2 regions of the Paraburkholderia sp. Cy-641 genome follow, and region 1 is predicted to be linked to the other one. Evidence: predicted binding sites of a transcription regulator. Region 1 holds the regulator's gene; the other holds the start of a gene.

Region 1 (7,685 bases):
GCGCGCAGGTGTTCCAGCTGATTCGCGGCGGCCAGGACGCGGGCTTTCGCGTGCGGCCGACGCTCGCCGTGCTGCGCCATGCGGCCACGCATGGGCTGATGGACCCGGCGGTGTGCGTGAAGCTGTCGCAGGCGTACCGCTTTCTGCGCGAGCTCGAACACCGTCTGCAATACCGCAACGACGCGCAGACCCATGCGATGCCGGTCGATCCCGAAGACCGCGCGGCACTGGCCCGCGCGATGGGCTGCGACGATTACGCGGCGTTGATGGCAAAGCTCGACGCGCATCGCGAATTCGTCGAGCAGCAGTTCGACCAGATTTTCGCCGACAAGGTGAGCGGCCGCGACGGCTGCGCGGCCCCCGAAGATGGCGCGGCCGCGTGGGTCTGGAGCAGCGCGCTCGCCGACGACAGCGCCGACGACGCGCTGCGCGCGCGCCTGATCGAGCTGGGCGTGGCCGAGCCCGGCGATCTGCTCGCGCGGCTGCAAGGGGTGTGGCGCTCGTCGCGCTACATGGGCCTGAACGAGCGCAGCCGGCAGCGCTTCGACATCGTCGCGCAGCGCGCGCTCGAAGCCGCGCGCACGCTCGAACCGCCCGAGCGGCGCGGCAATACTGTCGCGCGCTTTTTCGATCTGCTCGAAGCGGTGAGCCGGCGCGGCGCCTATCTCGCGCTGCTGACCGAATATCCGCAGGCGCTGCACCAGGTGCTGTCAGTGCTCGGCGGCTCGCGCTGGGCGGCGGGCTATCTGATCCGCCATCCGCAACTGCTCGACGAACTGCTCGACGGCGAGGCGATCAACAGCCCGTTCGACTGGGCCGAGTTCAAGCGCGGCTTGCGCCTGCGGCTCGCGGCCGCCGACGGCGTGGAGCAGCAGATGGACCTGCTGCGCCACGCGCACCATGCCGAGGTGTTCCGCATTCTGCTGATCGATCTGGCCGGCAAGCTCTCGGTCGAGCACGTGAGCGACCGCCTCTCCGAGCTGGCCGACGCGGTGCTCGACGTGACGCTCGAAGCGGTCTGGAAGCAACTGGCGAAACGGCATCGCGACGAGCCGCGCTTCGCGGTGATCGCGTACGGCAAGCTCGGCGGCAAGGAACTCGGCTACGCGTCCGACCTCGACCTGATCTTCCTCTACGACGATCCCGACGATGCCGCCGCCGACGTCTACGCGACCTATACGCGCCGTCTGATTACGTGGCTCACGACCGCGACCGGCGCCGGCACGCTGTTCGACATCGACCTGCGGCTGCGGCCGAATGGCGAGTCGGGTCTGCTTGTCACCGATCTCGACGCGTTTCGCCGCTACCAGCTGCGCGAGGGCGACGCCGCCAACACCGCATGGGTCTGGGAGCACCAGGCGCTCACGCGCGCGCGCTACTGCGCGGGCGACGCCGAAATCGGCGCGAAGTTCGAGGCGATCCGCGAACAGGTGCTGACGACGCCGCGCGAGGCGGCGCCGCTCGCGAAGGAGATCGTCGAGATGCGCGAGCGTGTCGCGGCCGGGCATCCGAACCATACGCCGGAACTGTTCGACCTCAAGCACGATCGCGGCGGCATGGTCGATATCGAATTCACGGTGCAGTACTGGGTGCTGCTGCATGCGGCGAGCGATCCCGAGCTGATCCGCAACACCGGCAACATCGCGTTGCTGCGCGAAGTGTCGCGCTTCGGGCTCATGAGCGAGGCCGAAGCGGAGACGGTCGGCGCCGCGTATCGCACCTATCGCAAGCTGCAGCACACGCTGCGGCTCGACGGAATGGAGAAGGCGCGGGTCGATCCGGTGCGCGTGAATACCGAGCGGGCGGCGGTGCTGGCGTTGTGGAAGAGGGTATTGGGGTGAGGGCGCGCGGCCATGTCGGCCCCCTCACGTCCGACTTACGCCGCCAGCATTTCCTTCGCGTGCTTGCGCGTGGTCGCGGTGATTTCGAGACCGCCTAGCATGCGCGCGACTTCCTCGATGCGGCTCGCCTTGTCGAGCGAGGTCACGCTGCTGATCGTGCCGCCCTTGCCGTTGCCGGTCTTCGCCACCTGGAAGTGGTGATCGCCGCGCGCGGCGACCTGCGGCAAGTGGGTGACGCACAGCACCTGGCGCGCGTGACCGAGCTGATGCAGCAGCCGGCCGACCACTTCGGCGACCCCGCCGCCGATGCCGGTGTCCACTTCGTCGAAGATCAGCGTCGGTGTCGGGCTCGCCGCGCTTGCGATGACCGCGAGCGCAAGGCTGATACGCGCGAGTTCGCCGCCCGAGGCGACCTTCGCGAGCGGCCGCAGCGGCACGCCGGCGTGCCCGGCCACGCGGAACTCGATCTGCTCGAGCCCATGCGCGCCGCCTTCGGGCAGCGGCACGAGCGCGACCTCGAAGCTGCCGCCCTTCATCGACAGTTCCTGCATGCCGGTCGTGACCGCTCCGCCGAGCGCCTTGCCCGCTTTCGCGCGCGCTTTCGAGAGTTTTTTCGCCTCGGCGAGGAAGGCTTCTTTCGCCTGGGCTTGCGCGGCGCGCAGGCCGTCGAGGTCGGCGGCGGCGTCGAGCGCGGCCAGTTGCGTGCGCCGTGCCGTGTGTTCTTCGGGGAGCGTTTCCGGTTGCAGGCGGAATTTGCGCGCGGCCGAATGCAGCGCGTCGAGACGCTTGTCGACCTGCGCGAGCCGGTCGGGATCGAGTTCGAGCCGCTGCGCGTAATGGCTTAGCGAATACGCCGCTTCCTGCAACTGGATTTCCGCCGGTTCGAGCGCAGCCAGCACGTCGTTGAGCGCCGGGTCGATCTCCGCGAGGTCGCGCATTTTCGAGACGATCGAGCCGAGGTGCGCGATCATCGCCTCGTCCGATTCGGACAGCGCGCCGAGCGCGCCCTGCACGCCGTCGATCAGATTCGCGGAATGCGACAGCCGCTTATGCTCGGTGTTGATCTCTTCCCATTCGCCGGGCTGCGGCGCGAGCTTGTCGAGCTCGGCGAGCTGCCAGGCGAGCCGTTCGCGCTCCAGTTGCAGTTCGCGGTCGCGCGTCTGCGCATGCTCGACCGCCTGGACCTTCTCGCGCCATGTGCGCCATGCGCGTGTGACCGTGGCCGAGATGTCCGAAAGACCCGCGTGCGTGTCGAACAGCTCGCGTTGCGCGTCCGGACGCATCAGCAACTGGTGCGCGTGCTGGCCGTGAATGTCGACGAGCATTTCGCCGACTTCGCGCAGTTGCGCAAGCGTCGCCGCCGTGCCGTTGATGAACGCTCGCGAACGGCCGTTTGCGTCGACCACGCGCCGCAGCATTACCGTGCTGCCATGCTGGCCGTCGTCGGCCTCGGCCGCGCCGAGCGCCTGCGCGTCGAGCCATGCGTCGACCTGCGCGTGCGTCTCGAATTCGGCGGTGATGTCGGCGCGGCTCTCGCCCGTGCGCACGACGTTCGCATCGGCGCGCGCGCCGAGCGCGAGCGCGAGCGCATCGATCAGGATCGACTTGCCGGCGCCGGTTTCGCCCGAGAAAACGGTAAAGCCGCCGTCGAATTCGAGGTCGAGCGCGGCGACGATCACGAAGTCGCGTATCGAGAGATGGCGAAGCATGGAAGTCGTCTGGTGAGCTTGGGGTTCAGGTGTCAACCACGGCGGCGGGCGCGCTCGAATAGGGCAGCGCCGCTCAGGATTTGGAGTCTTCTTCGTGCGACGGGTACTCGTGCCAGTGCAGCTTCTTGCGCAGCGTCGCGTAATAGCTGTAGCCGACCGGATGCAGCATCGGCACCGTATGGCGCGAGCGGCGCACCTCGATCGTGTCGCCGAGCGCGAGCGAGGTGAACGACTGCATGTCGAAATTGACGTTCACTTCGCGGCCGGAAACGATCTGGATGCTCACCTTCGAGTCGTCCGGCAGCACGATCGGCCGGTTCGACAGCGCATGCGGCGCGATCGGCACGAGCACGAAACCCTGCAGTTGCGGATGCAGGATCGGCCCCTGCGAGGACAGCGCGTAGGCGGTCGAGCCGGTCGGCGTCGCGACGATCAGGCCGTCCGAGCGCTGGTTGTACATGAAGCGCCCGTCCACCGACACGCGCAGCTCCGCCATGCCCGAGACGCCGCTGCGGTTCACCACCACGTCGTTGAAGGCGAGCGCATGGTAGATCGGGTTGCCCTCGCGCATGATGCGCGCCTCGAGCAGCACGCGCTCCTCGCGCTCGAAATTGCCCGAGAGCATTTGCGGGATGGTTTCCCGCATGTCGGAGATCGGAATGTCGGTGATGAAGCCAAGCCGCCCGTGATTGATGCCGATCAGCGGCGTGCGGTACGGGGCGAGCTGGCGGCCGATGCCGAGCATCGTGCCGTCGCCGCCGAGCACCACGGCGACGTCGGCGCGCGCGCCGATCTCGGCGGGCCGCAGCGCCGGGTAGTCGGTCACGCCGATTTCGGCGGCGGTGCTGGCTTCGAACACGACTTCGAGGCCGAGCTTCGCGATGCACGAAGCGAGCGCGACGAGCGGCTCGCCGATGCCTGGCGTGTTGCTGCGCCCGACGAGCGCGACGGTCTTGAACTGGCTGGTCACTTGCATGCCGGCATTACACCATAGGTGGGGCCTGAAAAGAACCGCAGACAGACCCGGTGGCGAGCCGGTGCTCGCGGGCCGTCGGCGTATCTCGCGATTATCGTTAGAATAGTGAAGCCCTGATGACATGTGCGCCGGCTAAAGTGCGGTGTGGCGCGCGGCCAGGAGCCCGGCCGTGCGTGAAAGCGCCGCCGCGCGGCGCGCCGGCCGGCGGTGGAGCGTTCGCGCGGAGCGGGCGCCGTGCGTGCTCGCGGTAGCCGGGCCCTTGAGCTAAAATTTTTCGTCATGCTAGATCCTCGCGCACAAACCCTCCTCAAAACGCTGATTGAGCGCTACATCGCCGAAGGTCAGCCGGTCGGCTCGCGCACGCTGTCACGTTATTCGGGCCTCGAACTGAGCCCGGCCACGATCCGCAACGTGATGTCGGACCTCGAGGAACTGGGGCTCGTGATCAGTCCGCACACGTCGGCGGGGCGCATTCCGACGCCGCGCGGCTACCGGCTTTTCGTCGATACGATGCTGACGGTCGAATCCGCCGCGGACGAAGAGGCCGTGATGCGCACGGTCAAGACCACGCTGCAGGTGGGCGAGCCGCAGAAGATCGTCGCCGCGGCGGCGAGCGTGCTGTCGAGCCTCTCGCAGTTCGCCGGCGTCGTGCTCACGCCGCGCCGCAGCCACGTATTCAAGCAGATCGAGTTCATGCGCCTGTCCGACAAGCGCATCCTGCTCATCATCGTGACGCCCGAAGGCGACGTGCAGAACCGCATGCTCGCGACCCAGCGCGACTTCTCGCCGTCGCAACTGGTCGAGGCCTCCAACTACATCAACGCGCATTTCGCCGGCCTTTCGTTCGACGAAGTGCGCCGCCGCCTGCGCGAGGAAATCGACGAACTGCGCGGCGACATGACCTCGCTGATGCACGCGGCCGTCACCGCCAGCACCGACGAATCCGACACCGGCGAGACCGTGCTGATCTCGGGCGAGCGCAATCTGCTCGAAGTCGCCGATCTTTCGTCGGACATGGCGCGCCTGCGCAAGCTGTTCGACGTGTTCGACCAGAAAACCAGCCTCCTTCAGTTGCTCGACGTGTCGAGTCACGCGGCGGGCGTGCAGATTTTCATCGGCGGCGAATCGAATCTCGTGCCGATCGAGGAAATGAGCGTGGTCACCGCGCCGTACGAGGTGAACGGCAAGATCGTCGGCACGCTTGGCGTGATCGGCCCGACCCGCATGGCCTACAACCGCGTGATTCCGATCGTCGACATCACCGCGCGCCTGCTCTCGCTGACGCTGAGCCAGCAGTAGTCAGCAGTAATCAGCAGTAATCAGCCCGGCAATCATCCGGCAGCCGTTCCTCCGGTTTGCCGCGCTGCCGTCAGCGCAGCCCGTGCCGGCCATGATGCGTCATGGCGCGCGGCCTGCCAATCGGCCGAACGGCCAGGGACGCCTGGCGACGCCTCGCCCGACCCGCGCCGCTATAATGAATCCCCATTGAATCGATTTGCCGCGTCATGCGGCGACTTCCGCTGCCTATGCGCTTCGACCTCGAGCGGCCCTCCCAGAACGCTTCGTCGCATCGCGTCGCCGTGTTGCTCATCAACCTCGGCACGCCCGACGCGCCGACGCCGCGCGCGGTGCGCCGTTATCTCGCGCAGTTTCTGTCCGATCCGCGCGTGGTCGAAATTCCGGCGTTGCTCTGGCAGTTCATTCTGCGTCTGCTGATTTTGCCGTTTCGCGGCCGCAGTTCCGCGAAGAAGTACGCGGCGGTCTGGATGCCCGAGGGCTCCCCGCTGCGCGTGCATACGGAAAAGCAGGTGGAAGGCTTGCGCCATCTGCTGCAGGTGAACGACTACACGGTGCTCGTCGACTACGCGATGCGCTACGGCACGCCTGGCATTCCGGCGATGCTGAACCAGTTGAAGCTCGCGGGCGCCGAGCGCGTGCTGCTGATGCCGATGTACCCGCAATACTCGGCGTCGACCACGGCCACCGCTTTCGACGATGCCTTCTCCGCGCTCAAGCGCATGCGCAACCAGCCGGAAATCCGCACGGTGCGTCAGTACGCCGATCATCCGGCGTATATCGCGGCGCTCGCCGCGCAGGTGCATCAGTACTGGCATCAGCATGGCCGTCCCGACTTCGCGGCCGGCGACAAGCTCGTGTTCAGTTTTCATGGCGTGCCCAAGCGCACGCTCGATCTCGGCGACCCCTACCACGAGCAATGCCAGCAAACCGGCGCGCTGCTGATGCAGGCGCTCGGACTCACGCCGGTCGAATGCCGCATCACGTTCCAGTCGCGCTTCGGCAAGGCCGAGTGGCTGCAGCCCTACACGGCGCCCACGCTGAAGGAACTCGGCGCGGCGGGCGTGCGGCGCGCCGACGTGTTCTGTCCGGGCTTTACCGCCGACTGCCTCGAAACGATCGAGGAAATCGGCATGGAAGTGCGCGACGAGTTTCTGCATGCGGGCGGCAAGGAGTTTCACCGGATCGCGTGTCTGAACGTATCGCCGCCGTGGATCGCCGCGCTCGGCGAGATCGTCGCGCAGAATCTGCAGGGCTGGCCGGTGCAGGCGGTGCCGGTGCCGCACACCACGGGAGCGTGAAGACGCCGATGAATTACCGCATTTCAACCGAACCGGGCGCGAAGCTGCGCATCGACAAATGGCTGTGGGCGGCGCGTTTTTTCAAGACGCGTTCGCTGGCCGCGGACGCCGTCGAGAAGGGGCGGGTACGCATCGGCGGAGCGGCGGTGAAGCCGGCGAAGGACGTGCGCGTCGGCGACTTCGTCGAGATCGAGATCGAACGGGTCGTGTGGCAGGTGGAAGTGCTGGGCGTGTGCGACGTGCGCGGCCCGGCGAGCGTCGCGCAGACGCTTTATGTAGAGACCGAAGAAAGCAGGCTGAAGCGGCAGGTCGAGCAGGAGCGGCGCAGGATCTATCGCGAGCCGGCCGCCGCGTTGCACGGGCGGCCGACCAAGCGCGACCGGCGCTCTATCGACAGATTTTCAGGTGAGGATTGAAGAACTGTTCCATCGTGGCGTGCACGCCGCCGTATTCGGTGGTGTGGTCGTTGACCGCACCGGACATACAGATGGTCGTGGTACCCGCGATCAGTACCAGTGCGACCACCCCGATTGCAAAGGTCAGTTTCACGGTACTCCCCTTG
Region 2 (7,685 bases), on a different contig from region 1:
CGGCTGACGGGCCTGACCGACACGCTCGGCGCGGCGATCGCCGCGTTGCTGGCCAATGGCCAGGAGCCCGCCGAGGCGGTCCGCGAGGGCCAGGAATATCTGTATCAGGCCGTGCGCAACGCATTCCGGCCCGGCATGGGCGCGTATATGCCCGACCGCTTCTTCTGGGCGCGCAGCAGCGACGACGAAACGCCGCCCGCACCGGACAGGAGCGCTACGCCGGGCGAAGCGCGGCACTAGGCACTCCCGTTTTTTACCCAACGGCAGTCGAAATGAAAAACCCGCACGCGTGCGGGTTTTTCATTTCGAAACACGCTTTTTTCAAGATCCGTAACATTTTCCGTTTTACAAAAAATTGGAATTAATAAAATACCGACGCCATAAGCTGGCCATGTTGCGGCGCAAAACCCATACTGTGGGCGCATCACACACGTATTTCGCATAAAATCTAACGGATCGCCGTGTCGTATGTAACGGGACGTTGTATCGCGTAATTAACCGTTACAACGGCGCCGACATCATCAGGCTAGACTTTCAGGGTCATCGTTCTGTCATACGCCCAATATGCCTTTTCCTACCTTTTTCATCCATTTGCCGAAATGCTGCGGCTCGACCGTTATTTCGTTTTTTGATTTGAATAAAGGCAAAGACCAGTTCATCAACTTCGTGTGGGATCGAACCGGTTGGGGAAACTGCCGCGCAAAGCTGCTCGCCAGCCAGATCGGCGGGGGGCATCAGCCATACGGTATTCATCGGATTATCAAACACCCCGTCAACTACTGCACGATCCTGCGCGATCCGCTCGAGCGGCAGATTTCGCACTACTGGTACGCGTCGAGCGGCAAGAACGGCGAGGTAACGCGAGGCGTGAGCGTGTCGACGCCCGAGGCACTCGCACAGCAAGGCGTGCTGTCGCTCGACGAGTGGGTCGGCGAATCGCTGGGCGGGAAAAATCTCTTCGTCCAGATGCTGAGCGGCCATGCCGTGGTAAATGAAACCAGCCTCGACGCCGCGCAGGCTCATCTGCGCAGGAGTATCGGCACAGTCGGCATATGCGGGAAGATGAGCGAATTCCTGCTACAGCTTTGCAGCACGAGCGGCCTGCAATTACCGTTTCATTTCGAGACAAATCGAACCTCCGGCGCGCCGAAAACGCGAAACCATTTAAGCGAGGCAACGAAACAGAAATTTATCGAGGAGAACCGTCTCGATTACGAAATATTCCGCAGTGCGACTCGAATGGTCGATGCCTATGCGAAAGAGATGGGCAGCGTCTTTTCGAATGCGCTGGAGCTGATTAAGATTATTCAGGCCGAAATAAATAAGCTCGAAAATCCGCATGTCTATAGCTCGACGGTTTTCGGCTTTGACGGTTCATTTCTTTCACAAGTCCGCGACGTTGTGCGGCGTTTCGATCTTTCGCCCATCGAGGATTATCTCGAATTTGCGCGAAGCCGGCAGTACACTCCCGCCGACCTGTTCGACGGATTCGTCGACGCGGTTCACGACGGCGTGGTGTCCGGCTGGGCCATCAATCTGAGCCGGCCGGAAGAACGCGTGCCGCTCGAAGTGCGGGTCGGCACGCATGTCGTCGCAACCGGCTGGAGCGGCGAGCACCGGCCCGACGTAGCCAGCGCCGGCTATCCGAGCGAGCGCAGCGGATTTTCGATTGCGCTGCCGGACGGCGTCCCGGAAGGCTTTCACATCGCGATTGCGAATTCGCCGGAAAGCCTGCACCACGCCGGCACCTGGCGGCAAGGCTGGCACTGCGAGTAGGCGCCAGGAGAATCAGGAGAAAACACTTATGGAAGAACCCCCGAATTTCCTGCAACGCTTTCACGGCACGATCACGGCTCAGGACCGCATGCGCATGTTCCGCCAGAGGCCAGCCACGATCTGGCTGACCGGGCTGTCCGGCGCGGGAAAATCGACGCTCGCATTCGCGCTCGAACAGCAACTGATCGCGCTGGGCCATGCATGCTACGTGCTCGACGGCGACAACGTGCGCCATGGCCTTGCCAACGATCTCGGCTTCGAGCGCAAGGACCGGCGCGAAAATATCCGCCGCGTTGCACACGTCGCCCAATTGATGAACGACGCGGGCCTCATCGTGATTACCGCGCTGATCTCGCCGATGCGTGAAGACCGGGCGATGGCGCGCGAGATCATCGGGAGCGACAAATTCGTCGAGATCTATGTGTGCGCACCGCTTGCCACCTGCGCGAGCCGCGACCCGAAAGGCCTCTATGCGAAAGCGCGATCCGGCGAAATCACTTCGTTCACCGGCGTATCGGCGCCCTATGAACCGCCCGCCAAGCCCGAGCTTCACGTCGACACGGGAACGTTGTCGCCGGCCGAAAGCGTCGCGCAGATCTTCAGTCACCTGCGCGAGAAATGTCTCGAAACGGCTAGCCGCCGTGCGGCTCACGAAACAGGAGCTTGATTCCGGTACATCGCGATCCATCGCGCCAAAATCCTCTTCCCCAAAAGACAAAACCCGCAAAAATGCGGGTTTTGTCTTTTGGGAAGCACGTCTCACGACATGCTTCCCCCATGAACACCAACCGGGTCTCATAACGTGGTCCGGGCATGATGCCGAACCACGAGACCCGAGCGGTATTACATGTCCATGCCCATGCCGCCCATGCCGCCGGGCATGCCGCCAGGCATCGGTGCGTCTTCCTTCGGCAGTTCGCAGACAGCTGCATCGGTCGTCAGCAGGAGACCCGCAACCGAAGCTGCGTTTTGCAGCGCCGTGCGCGTCACCTTCGTCGGGTCCACGACACCTGCGTCAACCAGGTCAACGTACTCGCCGGTTGCTGCGTTGTAGCCGTAGTTGCCCTTGCCGGCAGCAACCGCTGCCACGACGACGCTCGCTTCTTCGCCACCGTTGGTGACGATCTGGCGCAGCGGCTCTTCCATGGCGCGCAGGACGATCTTGATACCTGCGTCCTGATCGGCGTTAGCGCCCTTCAGGCCGGTGATTGCCGTACGTGCACGGATCAGCGCGACGCCGCCGCCAGCAACGATGCCTTCTTCCACAGCTGCGCGCGTTGCGTGCAGTGCGTCTTCGACACGTGCCTTCTTTTCCTTCATTTCGACTTCGGTCGCAGCGCCGACCTTGATCACAGCAACACCGCCTGCCAGCTTGGCAACGCGCTCTTGCAGCTTTTCACGGTCGTAGTCCGAGGTCGCTTCTTCGATCTGCTTGCGCACTTGCTTGACGCGAGCTTCGATGTTCGCTGCTTCGCCAGCGCCGTCGATGATCGTGGTGTTTTCCTTGCCCACTTCGATGCGCTTCGCCTGGCCCAGTTCAGCCAGCGTTGCCTTCTCGAGCGTGAGGCCGGTTTCTTCAGCGATGACCTGGCCGCCGGTCAGGATCGCGATGTCTTCCAGCATGGCCTTACGACGGTCGCCGAAGCCCGGAGCCTTGACGGCGACGGTCTTCAGGATGCCGCGGATGTTGTTGACGACCAGCGTTGCGAGCGCTTCGCCTTCGACGTCTTCAGCGATGATGAGCAGCGGACGGCCAGCCTTCGCGACCTGCTCGAGCACCGGCAGCAGATCACGGATGTTCGACACCTTCTTGTCGTGCAGCAGCACGAACGGGTTGTCGAGCACGGCAACCTGCTTGTCCGGGTTGTTGATGAAGTACGGCGACAGGTAGCCGCGGTCGAATTGCATACCTTCGACGACGTCCAGCTCGTCTTGCAGCGACTTGCCGTCTTCGACGGTGATGACGCCTTCCTTGCCGACCTTGTCCATCGCTTCAGCGATGCGCTCGCCGATCGACGTGTCGCTGTTTGCCGAGATCGCGCCGACCTGGGCGATTTCCTTGTTGGTCGTGCACGGCTTGCTGATCTTGCGCAGTTCTTCGATTGCGGCTGCAACAGCCTTGTCGATGCCGCGCTTCAGGTCCATCGGGTTCATGCCCGATGCAACGTACTTCATGCCTTCGCGGACGATCGATTGCGCGAGAACCGTAGCGGTCGTCGTGCCGTCGCCGGCGTTGTCGCTGGTCTTGGAAGCGACTTCCTTGACCATTTGCGCGCCCATGTTCTGGAGCTTGTCTTTCAGTTCGATCTCTTTAGCGACCGACACACCGTCCTTGGTGACCGTCGGGCCGCCGAAGCTGCGCTCGAGGACCACGTTGCGGCCCTTCGGACCCAGCGTGACCTTCACGGCGTTGGCGAGAATGTTCACGCCTTCGACCATCTTGGCACGGGCGGAATCACCGAATACGACCTCTTTAGCTGCCATCTTCTAACTCCTTGAATTCTTTGGATATAACCGGGGAAGTAGCGACCTTGCGCTTACTTCTGCACCACGGCCATGATGTCTTCTTCGCGCATCACGAGCAGTTCGTTGCCGTCGACCTTGACGGTCTGGCCTGCGTACTTGCCGAACAGGACGCGGTCGCCCACTTTCACGTCGAGCGCAATGGCTGCACCCTTGTCGTCGCGCTTGCCCGGGCCGACTGCGAGGATTTCGCCTTGATCCGGCTTTTCCGCTGCGGCTTCGGGGATCACGATGCCCGAAGCGGTCTTGGTTTCCTGATCCAGACGCTTGACGATCACGCGATCATGCAAAGGACGAAGGTTCATACATACTCCTCTCTTGATTGAGACTGAAGAACGCTGAGAAAACCCGGCTGGCCGAGCCAACCGGCGATGTTGTTAGCACTCTCGTGCAGTGAGTGCTAATTATATGGATGGGTGGTGACAAATTCAAGAAGTGGGGGGAATGGGCGTCGTCGGCCGCCGCTCGGCGCGGAACCCCCGGCTACCGGGGACGGATCGCAGCGGGAGCAGCTTCACGCAGCGCGACTGCCAACACTGACCAGGGAAACTCCTGGTCCAGGTATATTTCCGCCACCCCCGCGCTCACAACGACGAAGCCCCCTCGGGACCTTTCGATCCGTCGGGGGCTTCGTCGATACGACTCAGACCGGCGTAACGGACGCAACCGGAGTTGCATCCGCCACATCGCTTACCACTGCATCGAGGCGCCGATGCCGGCGGTGGTGCCGCCCGGGCTCAGACCGACGCCCGCCTTCACCTTGATGTTCTCGGTGATGCGTGCGGTACCGCCCAGCGCCACAGCCTGGTAACCCTTGTAGGTTCCCGCGCCGATGCCGAACGACAGTGTCTTGCCCGGATCGACTTCCGGAATCATCGTCAGTGCCGTCGCCGCGGCGATGCCCGAATAAGCCCCACGCGCAACGCCGTTGATCGCGTTGTTCGTGTCGTTGATGCGCTGATCACCGAATTTGCATACAGCTGCCTTCTGATTTCGTCGGCGGCACGAGGCCGTTCTCGAGTCCATAGCGCACAAGATCAGCGTCCCGTTTGATTCCAAGCTTTGTCATTGCCGATACTTTTTGCGAACTGATGGTCTTTTTACTGCGGCTCAAACGATCGGCGATTTCGTTGACGGTCAGCCCGGAAACATAAAAGCGCACCACTTCCAGCTCGCGGCTGCTCAACGGCGCATTCGCCCACACGCCTCGCGTGGGTCGTTCCGACGGCATGATGATTTCCGATATGCGCGGCGAGAGGTAACGGCCATTCACATAGGCAGCGCGCACGGCCAGATGCAGATGTTCCATTTTGTCCACCTTGCTCAACAGACAGCGATTGCCGATGTCGATGAGCGAACGGAGCAGAATCGCGCTTTCCATCATGGTCAGTATCACCGTCTGCACTTTCGGATACCGTCGGCGAATGAGGGAAAACAGCGTAATGCCATCGCCATATTCACCGCCCGGCATCACGTAATCGGATACCAGCACGTCGCAGGCGGTGCGGCTCAAAAGCGGAATCAGCTCGCTCGAACTGCGAGCGGTCCCGACCACCGAAACGGTCGCGCTCTTCGTCAGTTCATGCCGAATACCTTCGAGAATCACGGGGTGATCGTCTGCAATTACGACGCGAATCGCGTTTGGATTCATGATTGTTTTCCTAACATGGTGATGCAACAAGGAGCGGGCTGACAACACCGAATACGCCTGAAAAGTGCAGGTATATCGGTTTGCAATTGCGTGACCGGATTCTTCTCCCTCTTCCGTGGAGGAATGACGCATCCGGGTCAGGGGATACGACCGGGCATCGATGGGAGATACGCGAGAACTTCAGTACCAGGCGTCGTAGTCCGCCCTCCCAGACGGCCCTGAACGCATGGATAGATTCGATAAAAACGGGTCGAAATGCTTACCCGCCGCTTTTTGTCACCGCATACTGACTGTGGGGATATCTGGTTGACCGCGGCGGCATCGGAGGATCTACATTTCGGAATGGATGTCTATCCAAAGATTTCGGTATAAGCACTTTATTGAATGCAGCCAGACCCGATAATAGGCTCAGTCCTAGAAACCATTAAATTGTGACAAATAGGACTTGTCTCATTTTTGTGAGATCACGCTTCATATCTGGAACCATCGGCCGCACACAAACCGCTCAACATGGCCACCGCCCAGGCCCACCCGGCAGCCATGCCACTTCCGCAATCTGCCGCATCAGGACATCGTGGCTACGCACTCACCGCCCCTTGGCGGCGCACCAGCGTCTCATAGGCAAGCGTCTCGAAACGGCCCAGCATCTCTTCGACCCCGGCGAGGTCGTCGTCGCGTGCGAGTTGCTCCATCTGCGCGCACGCATTCGCCAACGCCGCCTCGTGGATCAACGCAAACGAACCGCGCATGGCATGAAGCGTATCGAGCGCCGCTTGCGTGTCATGCGTGCTCATAGCCTTCTGCAGCTTTGCCAGCGACTCCCCCAGCGACTGCTTCAATGCCGCATGCACGCCCGGCGGCAGTGGTCCCTGCGAAATGTCGCGCTTCGCCGTCCTGTCGCCGGGCGGAAGCGTCCCGGACGCCTCCGCTCCGATCGAGCGACGCAGAACCTGTTCCATCGCGTCGAGCAAAATCGGCTTGAGCAGCGTGGCATCGATTCCCGCGTCCTCGCATCGTCTCTGCTCTTCGGCGCCGACATGCGCCGTCGCCGCGATGATCGGCGTCGTCGCGCCCTGCCCGCGCAGACATCGCGCCAGCGTGTAGCCATCCATGCCAGGCATGTTCAGATCCGTCATTACCACGTCGTAGTGCTGCTCGTTAAAGCACCGCAGTGCGGTTGCGCCGCTGTCGGCCATGTCGGCCCGGTATCCGAGCAGATCGAGTTGCGCAACGATCAGTTCACGGTTGGCGGGTTGATCGTCGACGACGAGGATGCGCAGAGCCGCCGTACCGGCAGGCGCTGCGTCCCGTTCGACACGCTTCTCCCCGCTGTCGGCGGCCGACGCGGAGGCGCTCGTATCGACCCGCAGCGGCAGCGACACCACGAACGTACTGCCGAGTTCGAGCGAGCTCTTGACGATGATCGAGCCATTCATCAGCCGCGTGAGGCGCGAACACAGCGCCAGCCCGAGTCCGGTGCCGCCATAGCGGCGCGCGATCGACGAATCCGCCTGCACGAATGCCTGAAACAGCGTCTCCTGCTGGGCGGGCGTCATGCCGATGCCGGAATCGATCACGCCGATCATGACCGGCGAGCCGTCGACGGTCTCGTCCTTGTGATACACCTCGAGCAGCACGTTGCCGGTCTCGGTGAACTTGATCGCATTACTGACGAAGTTCGCCACAATCTGCCGAATCCTGGTCGGGTCGCCGAGATAGTACGGCGCGATCGAAT

What was found. The regulator HrcA, encoded in region 1, represses chaperone genes, less so after heat shock. The targets are predictions, from matches to a motif close to TTAGCACTCNNNNNNNNNGAGTGCTAA.
Region 2: the regulator HrcA is predicted to act here: its motif matches at 4,677-4,703, upstream of groES (co-chaperone GroES).

What each region holds. Positions count from the first base shown of each region.
Region 1 is NZ_VWWM01000033.1:48,882-56,566, reverse strand. It holds gene glnE (bifunctional [glutamate--ammonia ligase]-adenylyl-L-tyrosine phosphorylase/[glutamate--ammonia-ligase] adenylyltransferase) at 1-1,841, shown strand, start outside; gene recN (DNA repair protein RecN) at 1,877-3,550, opposite strand; gene F3J20_RS19445 (NAD kinase) at 3,624-4,526, opposite strand; gene hrcA (heat-inducible transcriptional repressor HrcA) at 4,806-5,825, shown strand; gene hemH (ferrochelatase) at 6,053-7,123, shown strand; gene F3J20_RS19430 (RNA-binding S4 domain-containing protein) at 7,132-7,539, shown strand; gene F3J20_RS19425 (hypothetical protein) at 7,511-7,672, opposite strand.
Region 2 is NZ_VWWM01000005.1:117,110-124,794, forward strand. It holds gene F3J20_RS04395 (hydroxymethylpyrimidine/phosphomethylpyrimidine kinase) at 1-240, shown strand, start outside; gene F3J20_RS04400 (chondroitin 4-O-sulfotransferase) at 565-1,776, shown strand; gene cysC (adenylyl-sulfate kinase) at 1,805-2,443, shown strand; gene groL (chaperonin GroEL) at 2,620-4,260, opposite strand; gene groES (co-chaperone GroES) at 4,314-4,604, opposite strand; partial or broken gene F3J20_RS04420 (YadA C-terminal domain-containing protein) at 4,990-5,232, opposite strand; gene F3J20_RS04425 (response regulator transcription factor) at 5,261-5,950, opposite strand; gene F3J20_RS04430 (response regulator) at 6,529-7,685, opposite strand, start outside.